DNA from 4 places in the Paenibacillus sp. PK4536 genome. Region 4 is predicted to be linked to each of the others. Evidence: predicted binding sites of a transcription regulator. Region 4 holds the regulator's gene; each other region holds the start of a gene.
What was found. The regulator Rex, encoded in region 4, represses fermentation and respiration genes when NADH is low (regulators of the CRP and FNR family bind a similar motif). The targets are predictions, from matches to a motif close to TTGTGAAATATTTCACAA.
Positions count from the first base shown of each region.

Region 1: a site for Rex is predicted at 3,989-4,006, ahead of PO903_RS02945 (AtpZ/AtpI family protein). Genes of this name have one in related genera too.
Region 2: a site for Rex is predicted at 2,702-2,719, ahead of nirB (nitrite reductase large subunit NirB). Genes of this name have one in related genera too.
Region 3: a site for Rex is predicted at 2,134-2,151, ahead of pflB (formate C-acetyltransferase). Genes of this name have one in related genera too.

Region 1 is NZ_CP126313.1:616,916-622,376, forward strand. It holds gene atpA (F0F1 ATP synthase subunit alpha) at 1-918, opposite strand, end outside; gene PO903_RS02920 (F0F1 ATP synthase subunit delta) at 934-1,482, opposite strand; gene atpF (F0F1 ATP synthase subunit B) at 1,479-1,964, opposite strand; gene atpE (F0F1 ATP synthase subunit C) at 2,072-2,296, opposite strand; gene atpB (F0F1 ATP synthase subunit A) at 2,442-3,236, opposite strand; gene PO903_RS02940 (ATP synthase subunit I) at 3,229-3,642, opposite strand; gene PO903_RS02945 (AtpZ/AtpI family protein) at 3,635-3,880, opposite strand; gene wecB (non-hydrolyzing UDP-N-acetylglucosamine 2-epimerase) at 4,048-5,220, opposite strand; gene upp (uracil phosphoribosyltransferase) at 5,241-5,461, opposite strand, start outside.
Region 2 is NZ_CP126313.1:2,119,648-2,125,108, reverse strand. It holds gene nirD (nitrite reductase small subunit NirD) at 1-136, opposite strand, end outside; gene nirB (nitrite reductase large subunit NirB) at 152-2,572, opposite strand; gene PO903_RS09680 (cupin domain-containing protein) at 2,909-3,943, shown strand; gene PO903_RS09675 (2-thiouracil desulfurase family protein) at 4,344-4,805, opposite strand; gene PO903_RS09670 (SLOG family protein) at 4,845-5,461, opposite strand, start outside.
Region 3 is NZ_CP126313.1:4,473,295-4,478,755, forward strand. It holds gene pflB (formate C-acetyltransferase) at 1-2,115, opposite strand, end outside; gene adhE (bifunctional acetaldehyde-CoA/alcohol dehydrogenase) at 2,804-5,416, opposite strand.
Region 4 is NZ_CP126313.1:4,322,680-4,328,140, reverse strand. It holds gene dinG (ATP-dependent DNA helicase DinG) at 1-1,433, shown strand, start outside; gene PO903_RS19185 (redox-sensing transcriptional repressor Rex) at 1,430-2,077, shown strand; gene PO903_RS19180 (amidohydrolase) at 2,070-3,377, shown strand; gene PO903_RS19175 (cell wall elongation regulator TseB-like domain-containing protein) at 3,408-3,956, shown strand; gene PO903_RS19170 (methyl-accepting chemotaxis protein) at 4,053-5,461, opposite strand, start outside.

The sequences.
Region 1 (5,461 bases), 1.3 Mb from region 4:
ATCACTAAGCTTAGCCGCACGCTCTAGCAAACGGGAGTGAAGATAGAACACGTCACCTGGGAATGCTTCACGACCTGGTGGACGACGAAGCAATAGGGATAATTCACGATAAGCTGCCGCTTGTTTGGACAAATCATCATAAATAATCAATGCATGTTCGCCTTTATACATAAAGTATTCACCCATTGCACAACCTGCATATGGAGCGATGTATAGTAGTGGTGAAGGATCAGAAGCCGCAGCAGTTACGATGATTGTGTATTCCAAAGCGCCATGACGACGAAGTGTTTCTACAACTTGAGCAACTGTGGATTGTTTTTGACCAATCGCTACATAAATACATTTTACGTTTTGACCTTTTTGGTTAATGATTGCATCGATAGCAATCGCTGTTTTACCTGTTTGACGGTCACCGATAATCAACTCACGTTGTCCACGACCGATTGGAACCATTGCATCGATAGCTTTGATCCCTGTTTGCATAGGTTCATGAACCGATTTACGATCAATAACACCAGGTGCTCCGCCTTCAACAGGACGGAATTCTGTTGCTGCAATAGGTCCTTTACCATCAACAGGTTGACCCAAAGGATCGACTACGCGACCTAGAAGAGCTTCCCCTACAGGAACTTGCATAATACGTCCTGTGCGTTTTACTTGGTCACCTTCACGAATTTGTGAATATTCACCAAGAATAACAACACCGACATTATTAGATTCCAAGTTCAAAGCCATACCCATTACGCCGTTAGAGAACTCAAGAAGTTCGCCTGACATTGCATTTTGCAAACCGTATACACGGGCAATACCATCACTTACTTGGATAACCGTTCCGACTTCTACGACTTCAATATCGTTTTTGTATTGCTCGATTTGACTTTTAATCAATGTACTGATTTCTTCAGGTCTGATACTCAAGTCAGTCCCCCCTATCTACTGTGCTTGTCTTTGAAAAGACTTTTCCAGACGGTTAAGCTTGCCTGAAAGACTTCCATCGTACAGCATGTCTCCGATGACGACTTTAAGTCCGCCAAGAAGAGTTTTGTCTACAATATTTTGCACACGAATTCGTTTGCCTGATAGTTGTCCGAATCTAGCAATGACTTCTGCTTGCTCACGCTCATCTAAAGGATAAGGTGTATATACAAAAGCATCGACTACTTTAAGAGTTCTACTTACGATCTCAGTGTAACTATTTAACAACTCGCCAAATATTCCATATCTTCCACGTTCGATCAACAATGTAATGGTATGAATTAACGGTTGTGATACTTTGCCTGCAAAAGCAGTTTCGATCACACGACGTTTATCTTCAAAAGATACATTTGGTGTTGCTATAAAATTGCGAAGATCTGCATCTTGTGCAAAAGCTTCAACAATTGCTTTTAGTTCTTGTTCCGTCTCTTCTACAGCGCCATTTTCAGATGCAGCTTCGAAAAGGGCTTTGGCATAACGCGTAGATACTACTGTATCCCGGCTCATTGTCTAATCCCTACTTCTTTCAGATAGTTGTCAACCAACTGATCTTGGGCTTTGGCATCCACTTCTCTTTCCAGTACTTTAGAAGCGATCTGTACAGAGACGGCGCCGATTTCACTGCGAAGTGCAGCAACAGCTTTATTTTTCTCGCTTTCGATTTCACGAGCCGCTTCTTCTTTAAGACGCGTCGTTTCCTCTTTAGCTTGAGTAATTAATTGTTCAGCTTGACGATTACTTGTCTGACGGGATTGCTCAATAATATCTTGAGCGTCCTTACGTGCTTGTTGAAGTGCAGCTTTTTGGTCTTCGACATATTGAGCTGCTTGACTGCGTGTTAATGCAGCTTCATCCATTTGCTGTTTAACCAGCTCACGTCTTTTCTCCATGACAGAGAACAATGGACCGAATGCATAACGACTTAATAACCAATATAAAATCAAGAAAGCAATAATTGTAACTACAAGACTGCTCCATACAAAATGCAAATCAGCTCACTCCTTCCTCAAAACATCTAAATAATTCTCAGGTACCCTGCACGCTAAAAAGAAGGCGCGGATGGCTGTGGCCTTCCCCGCCAATGTGTGTGCTTGATTTACGCTGCTGCGTAGAAAATGAACGCCAATACTACACCGATGATTGGCAATGCTTCTACCAAACCTACACCAATAAACATAACTGTTTGCAATGTTGCTTTTGCTTCTGGTTGACGAGCGATACCTTCAACCGTTTTACTTACGATTAGACCGTTACCAATACCTGCGCCCAATGCGCCCAAACCTACTGCGATAGCAGCTGCTAGAAATGCTAATGCTCCCATTTAAAAATCCTCCTTAAAGATATGTGAGATAGTAAATTTATATTGAGCCCGGTATGAAGGTTATCCTACTTCCGAACTTTGAACCCTTACACAGTGACTGATGATACCAACTATTCAAAAGTTGCCGAAACGTGCCGATAGTATTTTAGTGATCTTCTTCCGTCTCTAGTGACTGTGATATGTATACCATAGCCAGGATCGTGAAGACAAAGGCTTGGATAGAGCCAACAAATATACTGAATCCTTGCCATACAATAAGACCTACAACCGAAGCGATTGCTCCGTACCATACGCCTGACATTTTAAGTAATACAGCAATAAGAACTTCGCCGGCAAAAATATTACCGAATAGCCGCATACCGTGTGTCAACAGTTTGGAGAATTGTTCGATCAAGTTGATAGGGAAAAAGAAAAAGAACGGTTTGAAATAGTGTTTGAAGTATGACTTCGTATTTCTGACCATACCTAGGTAATGGACAAGAATGAATACGATTAGTGCCAGACCCATCGCTGCTCCAGCATCAGCTGTAGGTGATTTCCACCAAGCGACTTCCACACCATGACTTCCTTTTGCCAGTCCGTCCACTACAGATGTTAATGGTTGACCAAAAGCTGTAGCTTTTTCTACGCTTGTATAATCGAACACTAAACCAAATGGAAGCCCAAGCATATTGCTAACAAAGATGAACATAATCAAAGTCAAACCGAGAGAAAGAAAAGGCTTTCCTTTTTTGTAGTCCATTGTACTGGAAATCAGTCCTTGAACGAATTCTACGACCCATTCCATAAAGTTTTGCAGCTTGCCTGGATTTTCTACCGATAGATTACGCGTTGCTAGCTTCACTAGAATAAACACTACAGCACAACTAACAATCAACGCAATAATGATAGATAAATCAAAATCGATGCCCCCGACGTTTATCATCGGTGATTCATGCATTTTTCTCACCCCTTTCATTATCGGAGTTATCACGCTCATGGCGAGAAAGGAAATAACCGATAACAATTAGCGCGAATGGTGCGAACACCAAACTGCCAGCTAGGGCATGAATTTCAAACAAATGCGGGAACTCAATAGCAAGTACTACCGCTCCGATCGAAATTGCTGCACGTTGTGCAAACCCTAGACCCTTCGGTCCTCTTCTACCTGTTGCTGCTGCTTCAGTCATCATACTTACTTTTTTAGCTAAATATTTGGTGTTGATATAACTGACTGCCGAACCAATGATCATCCCAAAAGCGATCGGACGAGATTGAGGCAGGAATGCAACCGCTACAAAGCAAAGAGCTAGAAAAACAAAGGTAGTCCGGGTCAGCCAATAAATGTAACTTGGTATTTCATTCATTCGTTTCCCCCACTATTTTCTTAATGATAAGAACAATACCGAAAATACCTAGAATCATACCTGCAAGTACTCCGAGTCCGGTTCCTATTCCTGAACTATTCCATACTTTATCCAGCCAGGAACCGAACCAGAATCCGGCGAGTGTACATACAGCTAAATCTATTCCAATCACACTCACAAGTCCAACCGCTTTCCACGGGCTTGAACTTGAATTGCTTGATTTGGGTTCATCTGCCATTCTACACTCCACCCTCGGAATCCCAGTTCATTGTACTGAATCGGCTAAGCCTTTGTCAAACCATCTTCCTTTAGCGCATTAACGCAAGACTTTCACAGAACATCGTTGATATGAAGCGTTTCATCACACTAACCCTACAGTACCACTGTATACTGTGGAATCATTTTTCACAATACGACTGTGGGACCTTTTTTGAACGTTGTGTGAAACTCTTCAGGACGATCCTCTAAAATACCATAATGGTGCAAAATAGCATTGACAATCCGTGGCGATGCCTGACCATCACCATAAGGATTAGAAGCTTCACTCATCGAAGCATACAGTTCAGGATCGCTCAGCAGTGCATGTGCACGCTCATAGATCTTCTCTTCATCTGTACCTACCATTTCAAGTGTACCTGCTTCTATTCCCTCTGGACGCTCTGTGGTATCACGTAGCACCAGCACAGGAACACCAAATGAAGGTGCTTCTTCTTGAAGACCACCTGAATCGGTTAAGATCAGATGCGTATGCGGATAAAAATTATGCAAATCGACAACATCCAGAGGATCGATCAACTGAATGCGCGGATGGTTGCCTAATATTTCATGAGCAGGTTCTTTGACAGCTGGACTTGGATGCACTGGATACACAATAGCAATATCTTCAAATTCGTCAGCAATACGCTTGACCGCGCGGAAAATATTACGATGTGGTTCGCCTTGAGATTCACGGCGATGTGCAGTCATCAAGATCAGACGTTTACCTTCTGCCCATTCCAAAACAGGATGGTGATAATCAGGCTGTACAGTATATTGAAACACATCTGTAACCGTGTTGCCTGTGATATACACGCTTGACGGCAATTTATTTTCTTTTAGCAAATTGCCTGCCGACCAACTTGTTGGTGCAAAGTGTAAATCTGCAAGTACACCTGTCAATTGGCGATTCATTTCTTCAGGATACGGTGAAAGCTTGTTCCACGTACGTAGTCCTGCTTCCACATGACCCACATTAATCTGCTGCATAAATGAAGCATAGCTCGCAAGAAACGTAGTCAACGTATCTCCATGAACCAGAACAATATCAGGCTTCACTTCTTGCAGTACTGGCTCTAAGCCACTAAGTACACGCATCGAAATTTCGTTTAGCGTCTGACGATCTTTCATTACATCAAGATCATAGTCTGGAGTGATATTAAAAACTTCAAGAACCTGATCCAACATTTGACGATGTTGCGCAGTGACGCAAACGATTGACTCAATATGTTCAGGATGCTTTTGCAATTCCAGAATCAATGGAGCCATTTTGATTGCTTCAGGACGTACACCGAAAATAGTCATTACTTTAATTTTTTTCATAAGTCTGGGATTACCTCGCTTTACTTGGTTCCGTACAAGCGGTCTCCGGCATCGCCGAGTCCAGGTACGATATATCCATGCTCATCCAACTTCTCATCCAATGCAGCAACATAAATATCTACATCCGGGTGAGCGTCTTGAACAGCTTTGACCCCTTCAGGAGCAGCGATAAGATTCATCATTTTGATCTGAGTACATCCACGCTTTTTAAGAACATCGATCGCAGCAATAGCAGAACCGC
Region 2 (5,461 bases), 2.2 Mb from region 4:
TTTCTAATGCAAAGACTTCTTCATTGGAGGTACGGAAAATAGCCAATTCTATCTCTTTCAATTGCACCACACGTCCAATCTGTGGCAAAAATTGATCGATGGATCCGATCGGATAAAATGTTTGAGTATCATTCATTATGCTTTTTCTCCTTTAGACTTCCATTTTATGAAAAAGAGCTTCACGAGTTGGTGTATCGTTAATCACTTTTTGCCAAGGATCTTCGACTTGTGCCAGTGCAAGATCGACCCGTTCAATCAATTGTTGACGATTTTCTACATTGGTCACTACTGCTTCATAAATAGTTGGTAGCCCGATACGTTCTACCCATTCCGATGTTCTTTCCAAGTATTTACCTGTTTCGCGGTAGTATTGAATAATCGCTCCACAAAGATCAATCAGTTCTTGATCGGTTTTCACTTTGCATAACGAATCGGCTAGACGGGCTTTGATCCCTCCGTTGCCTCCGATAAAGATTTCCCAGCCGCCATCGTTACCAACGATTCCGATATCTTTAGTACACGATTCTGCACAGTTACGAGGACAACCGTTGACTGCCATTTTGAATTTGGCAGGGAAATCTAAGCGTTCAAAGCGACGTTCCAGATCAGCACCCATCCCCATCGAATCCTGTGTACCAAAACGGCAATATTGAGCACCTACACATGTTTTGACTGTTCGTAACGATTTGGCATACGCATAACCGGAAGGCATATCTAATTCTTCCCAGACTTTTGGCAAATCTTCTTTCACTACACCGATCAAGTCGATCCGTTGTCCACCCGTCATTTTTACTGCTTGTACATTATATTTGACGGATACATCAGCGATCCGTTTTAATTCTTCCGGTGTAGTTACCCCACCATACATCCGTGGAACAACAGTATACGTACCGTCTTTTTGAATATTAGCATTCATTCGTTCATTGACAAATCGGGATGATTTCTCATCTTGGTATTGTGCTGGATCAAGCATACCTAGATAATAGTTGATCGCTGGACGGCATTTCGAACAACCTTCAGGTTGCTTCCACTCTAGTACGTTCATTACTTCTTTAATGGTTTTAAGTCCTTTTTCTTTGATTCCAGCAACTACTTCATCACGACTAAGTGGTGTACAGCTACACATGCCCTGACTGGCTCCAATCGTGGCTCCGTCACCCAGTACATATTGCAAAATTTGTTCAACAACAGGCTTACATCCACCACATGAACGGCTTGCTCCGGTACATGCTTTGATCTCATCGACTGTTGTTAATCCTTTTTCTTGAATAGCACTGACAATATCAAGCTTGGTGACACCGTTACAACCACAAACAATCTCACTATCTGCCATCGTATCGACAGACGATTTCTTTTTGCTATGATCGCATCCGCCTGTACCCATCAATTCGGCATATAATTCATCGGTCATCGGTGCACCATCACGAATCAACTTTTGCAATGGAGCGGCATCCGTAATATCTCCAAAAAGAACAGCACCGACAATCGTTTGATCTTCTAAAATGATTTTTTTATACGTGCGTTTCCAATCATCACGCGCTGTAATCACTGATTGGTGTTCATTTTCAATAAATACGCCTGCTGAAAATACATCTACACCGGAAATTTTGAGTTTGGTCGAGACCACTGAACCTTCATACGGCTGAGTATCAATCTCGCATATATGTTTCGCCAAAATCATTCCTTGTTCAAACAGTGGAGCAACCAATCCATAACAACTTTCTCTATGTTGTACACATTCACCTACAGCGTAGATGTTATCTACAGAAGTCTGCAAATAGTCATTCACAATAATGCCTCGACCGGTCTCGATGTTGCTTTCTTTGGCGACTGCAATATTAGGCTTAATTCCTGCCGCCATAACGACGAATTGAGCAGGCAATGTCGTACCGTCTTTGAATACCAATTGCTCTACTCGTTCTCCACCTAGTAGTTCAACTGTCTGTGCACCCATCAAGAATTTGATACCTTGACGTTCTAATTCTTTACGTAACATCGATGCGGCTACAGAATCCAATTGACGCTCCATCAGATCATCCATTAAGTGGACGACTGTGACATCCATTCCTAGACTCACTAATCCTTTAGCGGCTTCTAGTCCTAACAATCCTCCACCAATAACAGCGGCTTGTGGATAATGGGCAGCAGCATCGATCATTTGATGGCAATCGGCGATATCACGGAAACCAACAACTCCTTGTTTGTCATGACCCGGTATCGGTAAAATAAACGATTGCGATCCTGTGGCGATAATCACTTTGTCGTATGGAACCATCATTCCATTATCCGTATGAATTATTTGTTGCCCGGCATCAATACGTGTCACGGTTGTACCTGTATGCAGTGTGATTTGATTTTGCTCATACCATTCATGACTATTCAAAATAATATCGTCTATTGTCTGCGTACCTTCCAAAACATAAGACAACATAATCCGGTTATAGTTCGGATGTGGCTCACTGCCAAATACCGTAATATCGTATTGTCCACCTAATTTAATAATTTGTTCTAACGTTGCGACCCCCGCCATACCATTACCTATTAGAACCAGTCGTTCTCTTGTTGCTGTCATATCAAAATCCCCCTTTTTTGATGTGAATCTATATGCGATTTGTTCCATGAGTATGTTATATATAAAACAATCTTTAATATCTAAAATTTATTGGTTTATATTCAGTATATCCATCTTACTTTCTATATGTAGTGATCTAAATCACAAGCTTTTCGAAATATAAAGACACAAAATAACCCTTTTTATCAAATTGGTCATTAGAATGTATCCATTTTGCAAGGGAAACCGTCTATTCGACACGATAGATGGGCTTATAGTGCCGTGTGCAAAAAAAGAAGCTATGACAAAATACAAATTAGCTTAGAAGATTAATCATAAAAGCAATGGAGGGTTATAATGACCAAAACATTTAAATACAGGCTTGAACAACAAACAGCCTATGAACATAGTGGTGGCCAAATGCGTGAGGTGTCTGTCGCAGACTTTCCTGTATCCACAGCGATGACCGGTGTATCGTTACGACTGGCTCCGGGAACATTAAGAGAATTACACTGGCATACCAATGCTTCTGAATGGGGTTATGTCGTTAGTGGAAGTTGTCGCACAACGATTCTACATCCTGATGGAACAACGTACATAGATAACTTTAATAGTGGAGATGTATGGTATTTTCCCAAAGGCTACGGTCATTCGATTCAAGGCATGGGACCGGATGAATGCCATATTATTCAGATTATGAATAACGGTTCGTTTACCGAAAAACATACCTTTAGTATTACCGACTTTATCGCCCAGACTCCGATCGAATTAGTCGCTCAGAATCTAGGTATTTCGATTGAAGATGCACAACGTTTGCCGAAAAAAGAATCTTATTTTGCTTACGGGCAGATACCGGATGATTCTACTTTGGGTGCTACAGCACGCAGTGCTACAGGGCTTACCAGTATGCATCGCTATCCACTGATGGCTCAAGATCCCAAGCGTGTTCCCGGCGGAGGCACAGAACGGGTTGCTTCTGCGCGCCTATTCCCGATTTCTACCAATATGACAGGAGCGATTATTGAGATTCAGCCGGGTGCACTACGAGAAATGCACTGGCATCCAAATACAGACGAATGGCAATATTATATAAGTGGTACAGCACGTATGGCTGTTTTTTTGGGTCAAGGAGAATTGATTGAAGATCAGTTTGAAGCTGGAGATGTGGGTTATGTTCCAGAAGGAGCAGGGCATTACATTTATAACAATGGAACTGAAGTGTGTCGTATCTTAGTAGGCTTTAACCACGGGCAACATGAGACGATTGATCTGACCAAATGGATCTCCAGTACACCAAACGATGTTCTAGCGACTAATCTAGAAATCAACCGTGAACAAGTGAGTCAATTGCCTCAACGTCACTGGTTTATCGCTCCTGCTGCTTTGCAGTAAACCGTTTAATATCGCATTTTATACCTACATCTACATCTACATCTACATCTACATCTACATCTACACATGATGCTATTTGAGAATGTGGATACTTATACAGTTTGTAGAAATAAGATTATTGATACTATTTATTGATATATACTGAACCTGAATATCATGCTAATGATAATTTTAGTTTGTCCCAAAGAGTGACTGCACTTATCCTATTTCTATAAAAAAGATCATGCAAATACACCATTATCTACATTAAGATATCCAAGTACGTACGGTACCTGGCGTAGAGTGTATCGCATGATCTTTTTTTATATGGATTTGTATATGGAAAGGAACATGATTGTTCGTTATTGATAAAATTATCGCTCTCTAGTATTACTCTATTAAAATAAGAAGGCAGTGACTCCTATTGTTCTAGCAAAAAATCACAGGTATGTTCATCGACAACTTGAATATGATTTTGCCGAAAAAGAGCGGCTGTTAAGCCAGAGCCAATGATCTTATTTCCGCTAAATGTACCATCATAGACCATCTGACTTCCGCAAGAAGGGCTGTTGGCTTTTAGTACTGCTACTGTAATCTTTGCTTGTTGCGCTTGTTCCAAAGCGACCAAAGCTCCTGCTTTGAATGATTCGGTGACATCTTCACCCGATACAGTCATCACTTTGGCTGTTCCAGACCAGACATCTTCGGCTGTTCCGCCTACAATTTCTGCCGGTTCGCGTGGTGTAGTCAGACCTCCTAACACTTCCGGGCAAAAAGCGATCGCTTTACCTTGCTGAATCAGTTGATCTAAAGGTTGCACTAAATTGCTTCTACCATCATACCTACAGGCTATTCCTGTCAGGCAGGCACTGATGCCAATCATGCTCCACTCCTCCTTTTTACCTACTTTTTTCCAAATCGATCAAATCTCTTCAAAAGGATCGTGATTAGGATGGGTTCCATCGATCATTTCAGTCGAAGATTCTGCAAACGATTCTTCTAATTGCTGATCGAGTTGCTGTTCATCAGCAATACTTTGAATATCTTCCGAGCTAATACTGATATAGATATAACCATCTGCTTGTTGCTTTTTCAACGCTTTTTCTTTAAAAAATCGAGGGCTTCCTTCGCCTCCGTCTTCATCATAAACTAGTAAAATACCGTCTGTTTTGCGAAATAACAAATCATCCCGAGCTGTAAATTGCCAGATTCCTTGATAGGGCTGCTTACTAACTAGACCGTAATAGTCGACACCTTTACAAATCTCTTCATAATATGTCTTTTTATCTTCACTCCATTTTTCTTCAGGATTCGCAAAAGCAGAAAGAATGGATAGTCGTAACTGAGGATATTGTTCTTTCAGCGCAATCACCACTTCACAAGCCCAGAGATCAACGCCATACTGCCCGGGCGTAATCACCCACTCTAATCCTTCTTCGATCAGTGGTATTAATTTGCTTCGTAGTGCCTGCTGAATAAAGGGAATCCCTTCATGCTTTTGCCCAAAAATATTCAATTCATGTGCACGATAACCGGTCA
Region 3 (5,461 bases), 150 kb from region 4:
TACGTTAACGTTCAAGTGATGGGCATTGCTACCGAAGTATCCATCAAGCATAGATACAAGGTTAGTTTTGCGAATTTCTTCTTCTTTACCTAATGCTTTTGGCACGATAGAGAATGTGTTAGAAATACCATCTAAGCTATCTTCGTATGGTAATTTTGCAACAGAACTTAGAGATGCAAGAGCACCTTTGGTATCGCGTCCGTGCATAGGGTTAGCACCTGGTGCGAATGGTTCGCCAGCTTTACGTCCATCTGGTGTTGTACCTGTTTTTTTACCATATACTACGTTAGAAGTAATTGTTAATACTGATTGTGTTGGTGTAGCACCACGGTATGCTTTGTTTTTGCGAATCATACTCATAAATGTTTCGACCAATTCAACAGCAATCTGATCGACTTTATCATCGTTGTTACCGTAGCAAGGATATTCACCCTCGATTTTGAAATCTACAGCAATACCGCGTTCGTCACGAATTGGTGTTACTTTAGCGTATTTAATAGCACTTAATGAGTCAGCTGCTACTGATAGACCCGCAATACCGCAAGCCATTGTACGTAAGATATCACGATCATGTAGTGCCATTTCGATACGTTCGTAGCTGTATTTATCATGCATGTAATGGATAACGTTCAATGTGTTCATATACAATTTGCCTAACCATTCCATCATGGCTTTGAAACGTTTCATGACTTCGTCATATTCAAGCACTTCAGAAGTGATTGCAGGGTATTCAGGGCCTACTTGAACGCCTGATTTCTCATCACGTCCACCGTTGATTGCATACAATAGTGCTTTAGCAAGGTTCGCACGAGCTCCGAAGAATTGCATTTGTTTACCAATACGCATAGCGGATACACAGCAAGCAATACCATAATCGTCGCCATAGATTGGACGCATCAGATCATCATTTTCGTATTGGATCGAACTGGTTTCGATTGAAACTTTAGCACAGAATTTTTTGAAAGCTTCTGGCAATTGTTCTGACCACAATACAGTCAAGTTAGGTTCTGGTGCAGGTCCCAAGTTGTACAATGTATGCAAGAAACGGAAGCTGTTTTTGGTAACTAATGTTTTGCCATCGACAGCCATACCACCGATTGATTCCGTTACCCATGTAGGATCACCACTGAACAATTCGTTGTAATCTGGAGTACGTAAGAATTTAACGATACGCAATTTCATAACGAAATGGTCAACCAATTCTTGAGCTTGTTGTTCTGTCATTGTGCCTTCTTTAACATCACGTTCGATGTAGATATCAAGGAAAGAAGATACACGTCCTAGAGACATCGCTGCACCATTTTGTTCTTTGATTGCTGCAAGGTAACCGAAGTATACCCATTGGAACGCTTCTTTTGCTGTTTGTGCTGGTTTGGAAATATCGAAGCCATGCATTTCAGCCATTTTTTTCAATTCGCCTAGAGCACGAATTTGTTCTGATACTTCTTCACGAAGACGAATCACATCTTCATCAATCACGTCAACTTCCATATCATTCAAATCTTGTTTTCTTTCATTAATTAGGAAGTCTACACCGTATAATGCTACGCGGCGATAGTCACCGATAATACGTCCACGACCGTAAGCATCTGGTAAGCCTGTAATAATACCTGCTTTACGTGCTGCTCTCATATCAGAAGTATAAGCATCGAATACACCCTGGTTATGCGTTTTACGAATGTTTGTAAAGATATCAATGATTTGTTCTGGTACTTCAAAGCCATACGCTTTACAAGCATCGATCATCATTTTGATACCACCGAACGGTTGTAATGAACGACGGAAAGGAGCATCTGTTTGAACACCGACGATTTGTTCTTTGTCTTTGTCCAAGTAACCAGGACCGTGTGAAGTGATTGTAGAAGGTGTTGCAGCATCTACATCCCATACGCCACCACGTTCGATTTCTTCTTTAGATAGTTTGGAAATGATATCCCACAAGTCTTTTGTATTTGAAGTAGGGCCAGCTAGGAATGTTTCGTTTCCTTGATACGCACTAATATTTTGTTCAATAAAGTCGCGAGTATCTACATGTTTTGCCCATTTACCTGATTTGAAATTGCGCCATGCGTCTTGTTTTAAATTATCCTGTACATTTCTTTCGATAACTGACATTGATAATCCCTCCATTATTTGTGAATAAAATCACAAAACCATTTACACTATTGCTTGTCTCGCCTACACGATACCGGAAGCTGTTGTTTTCTCCCTCCGGCTATGTCTTTATTATGATGCAATTCATAAGCAGAGTATGTGACATTTATCACAAAATAGCATTTTTATTATGATTTTTATCACATTCTGTATCTATAACAGTTTTTAAAAATAACTACTACAGTTCAAAACCAAGCCTGTTACACAATAAGTAAATAACGATTTGCACAGTGAATACAGTGATATGAATCTACTAATACAAAAATACACATCATCATTCACTGCAAATAGCTGTAGCATCATACAAGAATTTACGACTTCTAACAACGAAATACATCACACTATTTCTGTATTATTCTATATACAAGCTATAGAATAATGTTGGACATCGCATCACTCCTCTCTACAAACAAAAGAACGGTTCTCTTTAGTTCTGCTAATATCGCAAACTAGGAGATCGTTCTTTGGGATAAGGTGGCATTCCATATTTGCTTTGTTTTTTATTTTCAACCATGTATCTTGAAAGTATATTCCTAGCGATACAAGTTAAATAAGAAGGAAAAAGGATCAACTCCAACGTACTGCTATAACAGCATGTGTGGAGTGATCCTTTTTTCAATCTATCATTTTACTTGTCGGACAGGTCTATTTATTCAAATCGACCATAGAATGCGTTGCGGTATACATCAGCTAGTTCAGTCACTAAAGGTAATTTAGGATTCGCTGTTGTACATTGATCTTCGAATGCACGGTCAGCAAGGTAATCTACACGAGATTCAAAGTCTTTTGCATCAAAGCCCAATGCTTCAAACGTTTCAGGAATACCTAGTTTGCGGTTCAAGTCACGAATAGCATTGATTAAGCTGTTCACGCCTTCTTCGGTTGTGCGTGCTGGCAATCCCAAGATACGAGCAATCTCAGCATAACGTTCGTGAGCAATAAAGTGAGAATATTTAGGGAACGCTGCGAATTTAGTTGGTTTTTTCGCATTGTAGCGGATAACGTGTGGCAACAAGATCGCATTAGTACGACCGTGTGCTGTATGGTATTGTCCACCCCATTTATGTGCCAGGCTATGGTTAATCCCTAAGAATGCATTCGCAAATGCCATACCTGCAATCGTAGAAGCATTATGCATTTTTTCACGAGCCAGTTTGTCGCCTGTTAGAGCAGACTGTTCTAGATATTGGAATACCAGTTGAATCGCTTTGATCGCTAGTCCATCGGTAAAGTCACTTGCCATTACAGATACATAAGCTTCAATCGCATGAGTCAATACGTCCATACCTGTATCAGCAACAGCTACACGAGGTAAAGAGTATACAAATTCAGGATCGATAATTGCTACGTCTGGTGTTAATTCATAGTCAGCCAAAGGATATTTTGTGTTGCCTTTTTCTTTATCTGTAATAACTGCGAACGATGTTACTTCAGAACCTGTACCTGAAGTCGTTGGAATTGCTACAAATTGTGCTTTTTGTCCCAAATGTGGGTATTTGTAGATCCGTTTGCGGATATCCATGAATTTTTGTTTTAGGTTATCAAATTCAGTATCAGGATATTCGTAGAACATCCACATGCCTTTAGCAGCATCCATAGGAGATCCACCACCAAGAGCGATAATGCAGTCCGGTTGGAAACGTTCCATCATTTGACGACCACGTTCTACAGTAGCAGTTGATGGATCTGGTTCTACATCAGAGAACACTTCAACAACAACTGGAGTCTGGCGTTGACGCAAGTAATGTTGTACTTTTTCAACATAACCAAGTTGTACCATCATCGCATCTGTTACGATCACTACACGACTAATATCAGGCATTTTAGCAAGGTATTGAGTTGCGCCTTTTTCAAAATAAACTTTAGAAGGTATTTTGAACCATTGCATATTCACAGTACGACGAGCCACCCTTTTCACATTAATCAGATTCACAGCACTTACGTTAGAAGAAGTAGAGTTACGACCATAAGATCCACAACCTAGTGTTAAAGATGGTAAGTTCGTATTGTAAATGTCACCAATTGCACCATGTGTAGAAGGAGAGTTCACGATAATACGTCCAGTTTGTAGACGATTAGAGAACTTCTGAATAACTTCATCATTATTAGAATGGATAGCTGAAGAGTGACCCATACCGCCAAATTCTACGATTTGTGCAGCACGTTCAATCCCTTGATCCGCGTTTTTAACTTTATAGCAAGCCAGTACAGGGCTTAATTTTTCAGCAGATAATGGGAATTTAGTACCTACGCCTTCCAATTCTGCTACCAGTATTTTGGTATCGGCTGGAACGGTAATTCCACAAAGTTCAGCAATTTTGACAGCAGATTGACCTACGATAGAAGGGTTCACTGCACATTTGTCTGTATTCATTGCACCGTTCGTTAATTTGCCTGCTTCTTCTTTAGTTACAAAGTAACAACCGTTATCGATCATTAATTTTTTCACTTTTTCATAAACAGGTTCTTCAATAACTACTGCTTGTTCAGAAGCACAAATCATACCGTTATCAAATGATTTGGAAAGAATCAAGTCATTCACTGCTTGTTGCAAGTCAGCACTTTTCTCTATAAAAGCAGGAACGTTACCAGGACCTACGCCAAGTGCAGGTTTACCACAGCTATATGCTGCTTTAACCATTGCGCCACCACCAGTAGCTAAGATTAACGCTACATCAGGATGATTCATTAATGCATTTGTTTTGTCCATTGAAGGAGCATCGATCCATTGGATACAATCCGCAGGTGCACCATGTTTGACAGCCGCTTCAAGTAAGATGCGAGCGGATTCTTTACTACAATTCTGTGCAGATGGATGGAAGCCGAAAATGATTGGGTTACGTGTTTTGATTGAGATCAAAGATTTGAACATGGTAGTCGAAGTTGGGTTCGTTACCGGTGTAATCCCCATGATGATTCCGACAGGTTCAGCAATTTTTTGGAAGCTTTCATAATCGTTATCTTCTATAATACCGACTGTTTTTTCATTTTTGATACCATGGTATACATATTCAGTAGCGAACATGTTTTTGATAATTTTATCTTCATATACGCCTCTGCCTGTTTCTTCAACAGCTAGTTTGGCAAGATACATATGTTGATCCAAGCCCGCTAATGCCATTGCTTGTACAATGTTATCAATTTGTTCTTGATCCATATTCATAAATGCGGCATGTGCTTTATTCGCTTTATCGATTAACTTTTGAATTTCTTCCTGTGCACTCAATTCCACGTTACGACTAGCATCATTTTTAACAGCCATTTCTCTCATCCTCCTCAGAATGTGTATTGCTTTTGTCTACACACC
Region 4 (5,461 bases):
ATTTCACATTGGTTCATCCGCTACTTCGTTTGTTCAAAGACAGTAAAAATGGTCAGCTGGCTATTTTGCGCCAACAGTTAGGTTCATCTGGTAATGAGCGTGGTATGGATTGGGCGATAGCGATAGATAATCTATATCCTGAAATTGTAGATGTCAAAGAAAATTGGGACAAATTGAGCGAATTATTATTTGCTTTATTACCTCAGCGTAGTGATGCCGCTCCAGGAGAAGCTGGACAATTTACATTACGTTTGTTACCTGAGAAGCAACCGACAGAATGGACGGTAATTACGGATTTGGAGAATCAGATCCATATCGGACTGAGTCAATTGATTCGTAAAGGCGAACAAGTAATGAATCAGATCAAAGAAAGCGATGAACAGTTGGGCACAGATAGTCTGGTGACTGATGTATCGGGTCTATTCAAAGATTTGACTGTCGTTCGAGACGATCTACGTCAATTTGTGAAGCTGGAAAGTACAGATACGGTCTACTGGTATGAAGCCAATGGAAATTACCGTAGCAAGTCTTTACAGATGTATGCTGTGCCTGTGGATGTGAGCAAGCAATTGAAAGAGTACTTTTTCGATAAAAAGAAAAGTATTATTCTAACATCCGCAACCCTATCAATAGAAAAGAAATTCCAATATATGATTGAACAACTGGGACTTGTCGAAGCGGAAAAAGAAGGCAGATTGATGACTGAACAGTTATCTTCACCTTTTAATTATCGTGAGCAATCGCTATTGTTGATTCCACGTGACTTTCCAAGTGTCAAAGGCAGTGTCGGTGATGCCTTCTTTGTAGATACATTAGCGAACTCGTTAGCAGAGACTGCCAAAGCAACGCAAGGACGAATGATGGTTTTATTTACCTCATATCGAATGCTCAAGCAGGTGTATGAGCCATTAAAAGAGAAGTTATCACATAGTGATATTGCTGTATTTGGTCAAGGCGTTGATGGAGGGAGTCGGACGAAGCTTACTCGTAGATTCCAGGAGCGTTCTGCTTCTGTATTGCTTGGAACAAGTAGCTTCTGGGAAGGTGTCGATATTCCGGGCGAAGCATTAACATGTCTGGCGATTGTACGATTACCTTTTCAACCGCCCAATCATCCATTGCTAGAAGCCAAAAGCGAACGGCTTAAAAAAGAAAAGAAAAATCCATTTATGAAATTATCTGTACCGCAAGCAGTTATCCGTTTCAAACAAGGTTTTGGTAGATTAGTACGGACATCTAGTGATCGGGGAATCGTTATTGTCTATGACACTCGTGTGATCGAGTCCTATTATGGCAAGCATTTTCTATATTCATTACCCGGTCCCAAAATGGAACATATGCCGACAGAGCAGATGGTACCCCGTATTACAGAATGGCTTAGCCAGGCCGAACCTGAAAAGGAAACTGTAAATCAAGAGGGGGAGCAAGCATGAAATCCGACAAAATATCAGAAGCAGTCGTGCGAAGACTACCTGTATACCTTAGATATCTGAACGAACTTCACACCCGTGAAGTTCCCACAGTGTCTTCGCAAGAATTGGGACAAAAATTAGATTTGAATCCAGCACAAATTCGCAAAGACTTAGCTTATTTTGGAGATTTTGGACGTAAAGGAATCGGGTATGATGTATCTTATCTGATTGAGAAAATACGTCATATTTTAAAATTAGATCAACAGATTAATGTTGCACTTGTAGGTGCAGGTAATCTAGGACATGCCCTTTCGAACTATAATATGTATTTGAAAGAAACGATGAAAATCGTAGCTGTGTTTGATTCTCTAGAACCCAAAGTCGGTTCGATGATCAATACATTAGTTGTACAACCGATCGAAGAACTTGGAGCAACAGTCAAAGCGAAAAGTATTCGTATTGGTATTATTACTGTGCCTAATATTGAAGCACAGCGTGTAGCAGATCAATTGATTGAAGCAGGGATCGAAGCCATTTTGAACTTTGCACCGATTATTTTGAAAGCTCCACCGCATATTCGTGTACACACTGCTGATTTTACAACGGACTTACTAAGCCTTGCCTATTATCTGGAAGATGGAAAGGAACATGAAACTAATGAATAACACCTCGAACAAATGGGTTATCAAAAACGGTATGTTTGCTGTAATGAGTGAAGAAAAATCGATGCTTTTCGGACATATGGTGATTGAAGATGGATGGATCACTTATCTTGGAGAAGAAGAGCCTGTGATTGAAGAAGGAACAACAGTAGTCGATGGTAATCATTTGTTCTTTATCCCGGGTCTAGTGAACAGTCATGGTCATGCGGCAATGTCTTTGCTACGTGGATATGGCGACGACCTTGCACTACAAGTATGGTTACAGGAAAAAATGTGGCCGATGGAAGCGAAGTTTACTAGTGACGATGTATACTGGGGAACATCATTATCTGTACTTGAAATGTTAAAAGGCGGTACTACAACATTCTTGGATATGTATGATCGTTCAGAGCGTGTTGCTGAAGTCGTAGAGCAATCAGGAATGCGTGCTGTATTGATGCGTGGTGTTATCGGCTTATGTTCAGAAGAAGAACAAAAGCAAAAGTTACAACAATCTATCGACTTTGCACGGGATTGGCACGGTCAAGCTGATGGACGTATTACAACGATGATGTCTCCACATGCGCCGTATACATGTCCTCCTGCATACATCGAACAATTTGTACAAGCAGCACATGACTTGGATTTGCCGCTGCATACACATATGTCTGAGACGTTAGCTGAAGTACAATTAAATGTAACTGATTATGGATTACGTCCTGTAGCTCATTTAGAGAAATTAGGATTTTTCACGCGTCCAGCCCTTTTGGCACATGCTGTTCATTTGAATGATGAAGAGATCGAAATGCTTGCGCAACATAAAGTAGCTGTTTCGCATAATCCGGGTAGTAATCTGAAATTAGCAAGTGGTGTTGCTCGTGTTCCTGATTTATTGCGTGCAGGTGTAGTCGTTTCTTTAGGAACAGATGGCCCGGCAAGTAATAACAACTTGGATATGTTTGAAGAGATGCGTTTGGCAGCTCTTATTCATAAAGGAGTATCCGGAGATCCAACAGCAGTACCTGCATTAGAAGCATTGAAAATGGGTACAGAATACGGTGCGAAATCTGTATTTTTGAATGACGTAGGTACATTTGCTGTCGGTATGAAAGCCGATATTACGGCATTAAATGTAGATCAACCGCATTTCTTGCCACGTACTGATTTTATCTCACATACCATTTATTCTGCATCAGCTAAAGATGTATTGCATGTCTGGGTAGATGGTAAGCAATTAATCAAAGATGGTATATCATTAACACTGGATGAAGAAAAAATTCGTCATGAAGCCCAAAGTGCTTTTGAAGGTTTGCTCAAACGCTAACCGGAAGTCGACAGGAAAGGATGGCGTGTTTTGCGAAATTTGGGAAGTGGAAAATGGATTGCAATCATTATTGTAGTAGTAGGATTGCTTGTATTAGGTGTTAATCAATTTTATGTTCATGTTATGGCGCAGCCATGGAGTAAAGAGCAGCTGGCGATAAACAGTGCACAGGAAAAGGCTGATATCGTATCTGTGACACGTACATTTAATTCTGTCTGGACAGATACTTCAACGTATTGGGTAGTTGAAGGTAAGAACACAGCACAAGAAGACCTTATGGTCTGGGTGAAGTTCAATATTGATGGCTCAGTCGCTGAAGGTGCTAATGCCGTACATGTTGAGAAAACAGCAGGTACAGTGACATATGAAAAAGTAAATGCTTTACTACAAAATGATCTGCCTGGAGCAGAAGCTGTACGTATTGTTCCCGGTTCATTCAAAGGAAAATATGCATGGCAAGTCTTTGCCAAACTCAATGAACGTTACTATTATATTTTTTATAATTTCCGTGATGGAGCTAAATTAAGCGAACCCATGGAACTGCCCGCAACATTAAAAGGAACAGGTCAAGAAGATTGACACAAGAAGAGTAAACCAAAAAAGCATGATCTTTTGAATTCAGCGTATGAATTCATCCAGATCATGCTTTTTTTGTTGCAGTGGAGGTATATAGGATTATAAGCGGAATTGTAAAACAGTGCTTTGTAATTTCTCCGCCATCGCATGAAGTGTAGCCGTATGCGCTGTACTTTCTTCAAGGAAAGCTAACTGCTCTTCTGTAGCCGCACTTACACTTTCGGTATTTGAAGCGACATGATCGGTTAATCCTGAAATGTTTTCCATCGATTTTACAATTTTCTCCGAATGACCGGATAAATGATGAAGCGAATCAGTGACTTCTTTAATCTCGGCGGTTGTATGATCGGTCAAAGTTTTGATCGTATTGAACAGATTGCCTACAGAATGGGCAGCCGTGATACCTTGACTCACTTCTTTAACCATACTTTCAACCGATTCAGTTGCACCTCTAGTCTCATTCTGAATCGTATTCACGAGTTCTTTAACACGTTTAACAGAATCATTGGTTTCATTGGATAGTTTGCGAATTTCGGAAGTTACTACAGCAAATCCACGTCCATGTTCTCCAGCCCGAGCCGCTTCAATCGCAGCATTCAGTGATAATAGACCTGTTTGAGAAGCGATAGAAGAAATAGCATTATTGATTTCTTCGATTTCACTAGAGCGTTTGTTAAGCGACGAAATAATGATTTCCAGCTTACTCATCCGTTGCTGAATTTGATCCATTTGATTCATAACATGAGATATTTCTTTATCACCTAGTAAAGCTTGTGTCTGTGCTTGTTGAGCGACATTCATTGCTTGTTGACTGCTTTGATCGATCTGCTGAATATCTTTATTCACATCATATACAGCTTGTAGACCGCCTTCAACAATTTTGACCTGATCTTGGGTACTATTTGAAAGGTCTGACATAATATCAGCTACATGTTCTGCTGCTTTGCCTGTTTCAGACGTTCCACTTGCTACATCTCTAGAAATAGAAATGACCTGTGCTGCATTATCATTAATTTCATGAACGAGATGCCGCAGATTATTTTTCATACTGTTAAAAGAAAACGCTAGCTCGCCTAGTTCATCTTTTTGCTTGACGGTTACATCTTCAATATTAAGATCACCTGTAGATATCGCTTTAGCCGCTTTATTTAATTTCTGTAAAGGCTTGGAGATTAGACGAGAAATAATGATACCGATGATAATAGCTAGAGCAAAGTTAATAACGCTGATCGTAATTGCCAGTTGACGAGCATGTAATACTTTTTGAAGATTTTCATTTTTAGCAGTTTCCATAAGAGCATCTTGCTGATCTGAAAATTGTTGAGCAAACTTAACAATAACACTACCTACAGGAATAACGCTTGTAATGATATCGAGATAAGACTGATCCAGTTGTGTAGGAGGAAGGTTAAATAATTCTTGAGCATGTGTTTTGTAGTAGTCATTCATTTTGAGCATATAATCTATTTTTTCAGTATCTTCAGTAGAGACGACTAGACTTTTCATAT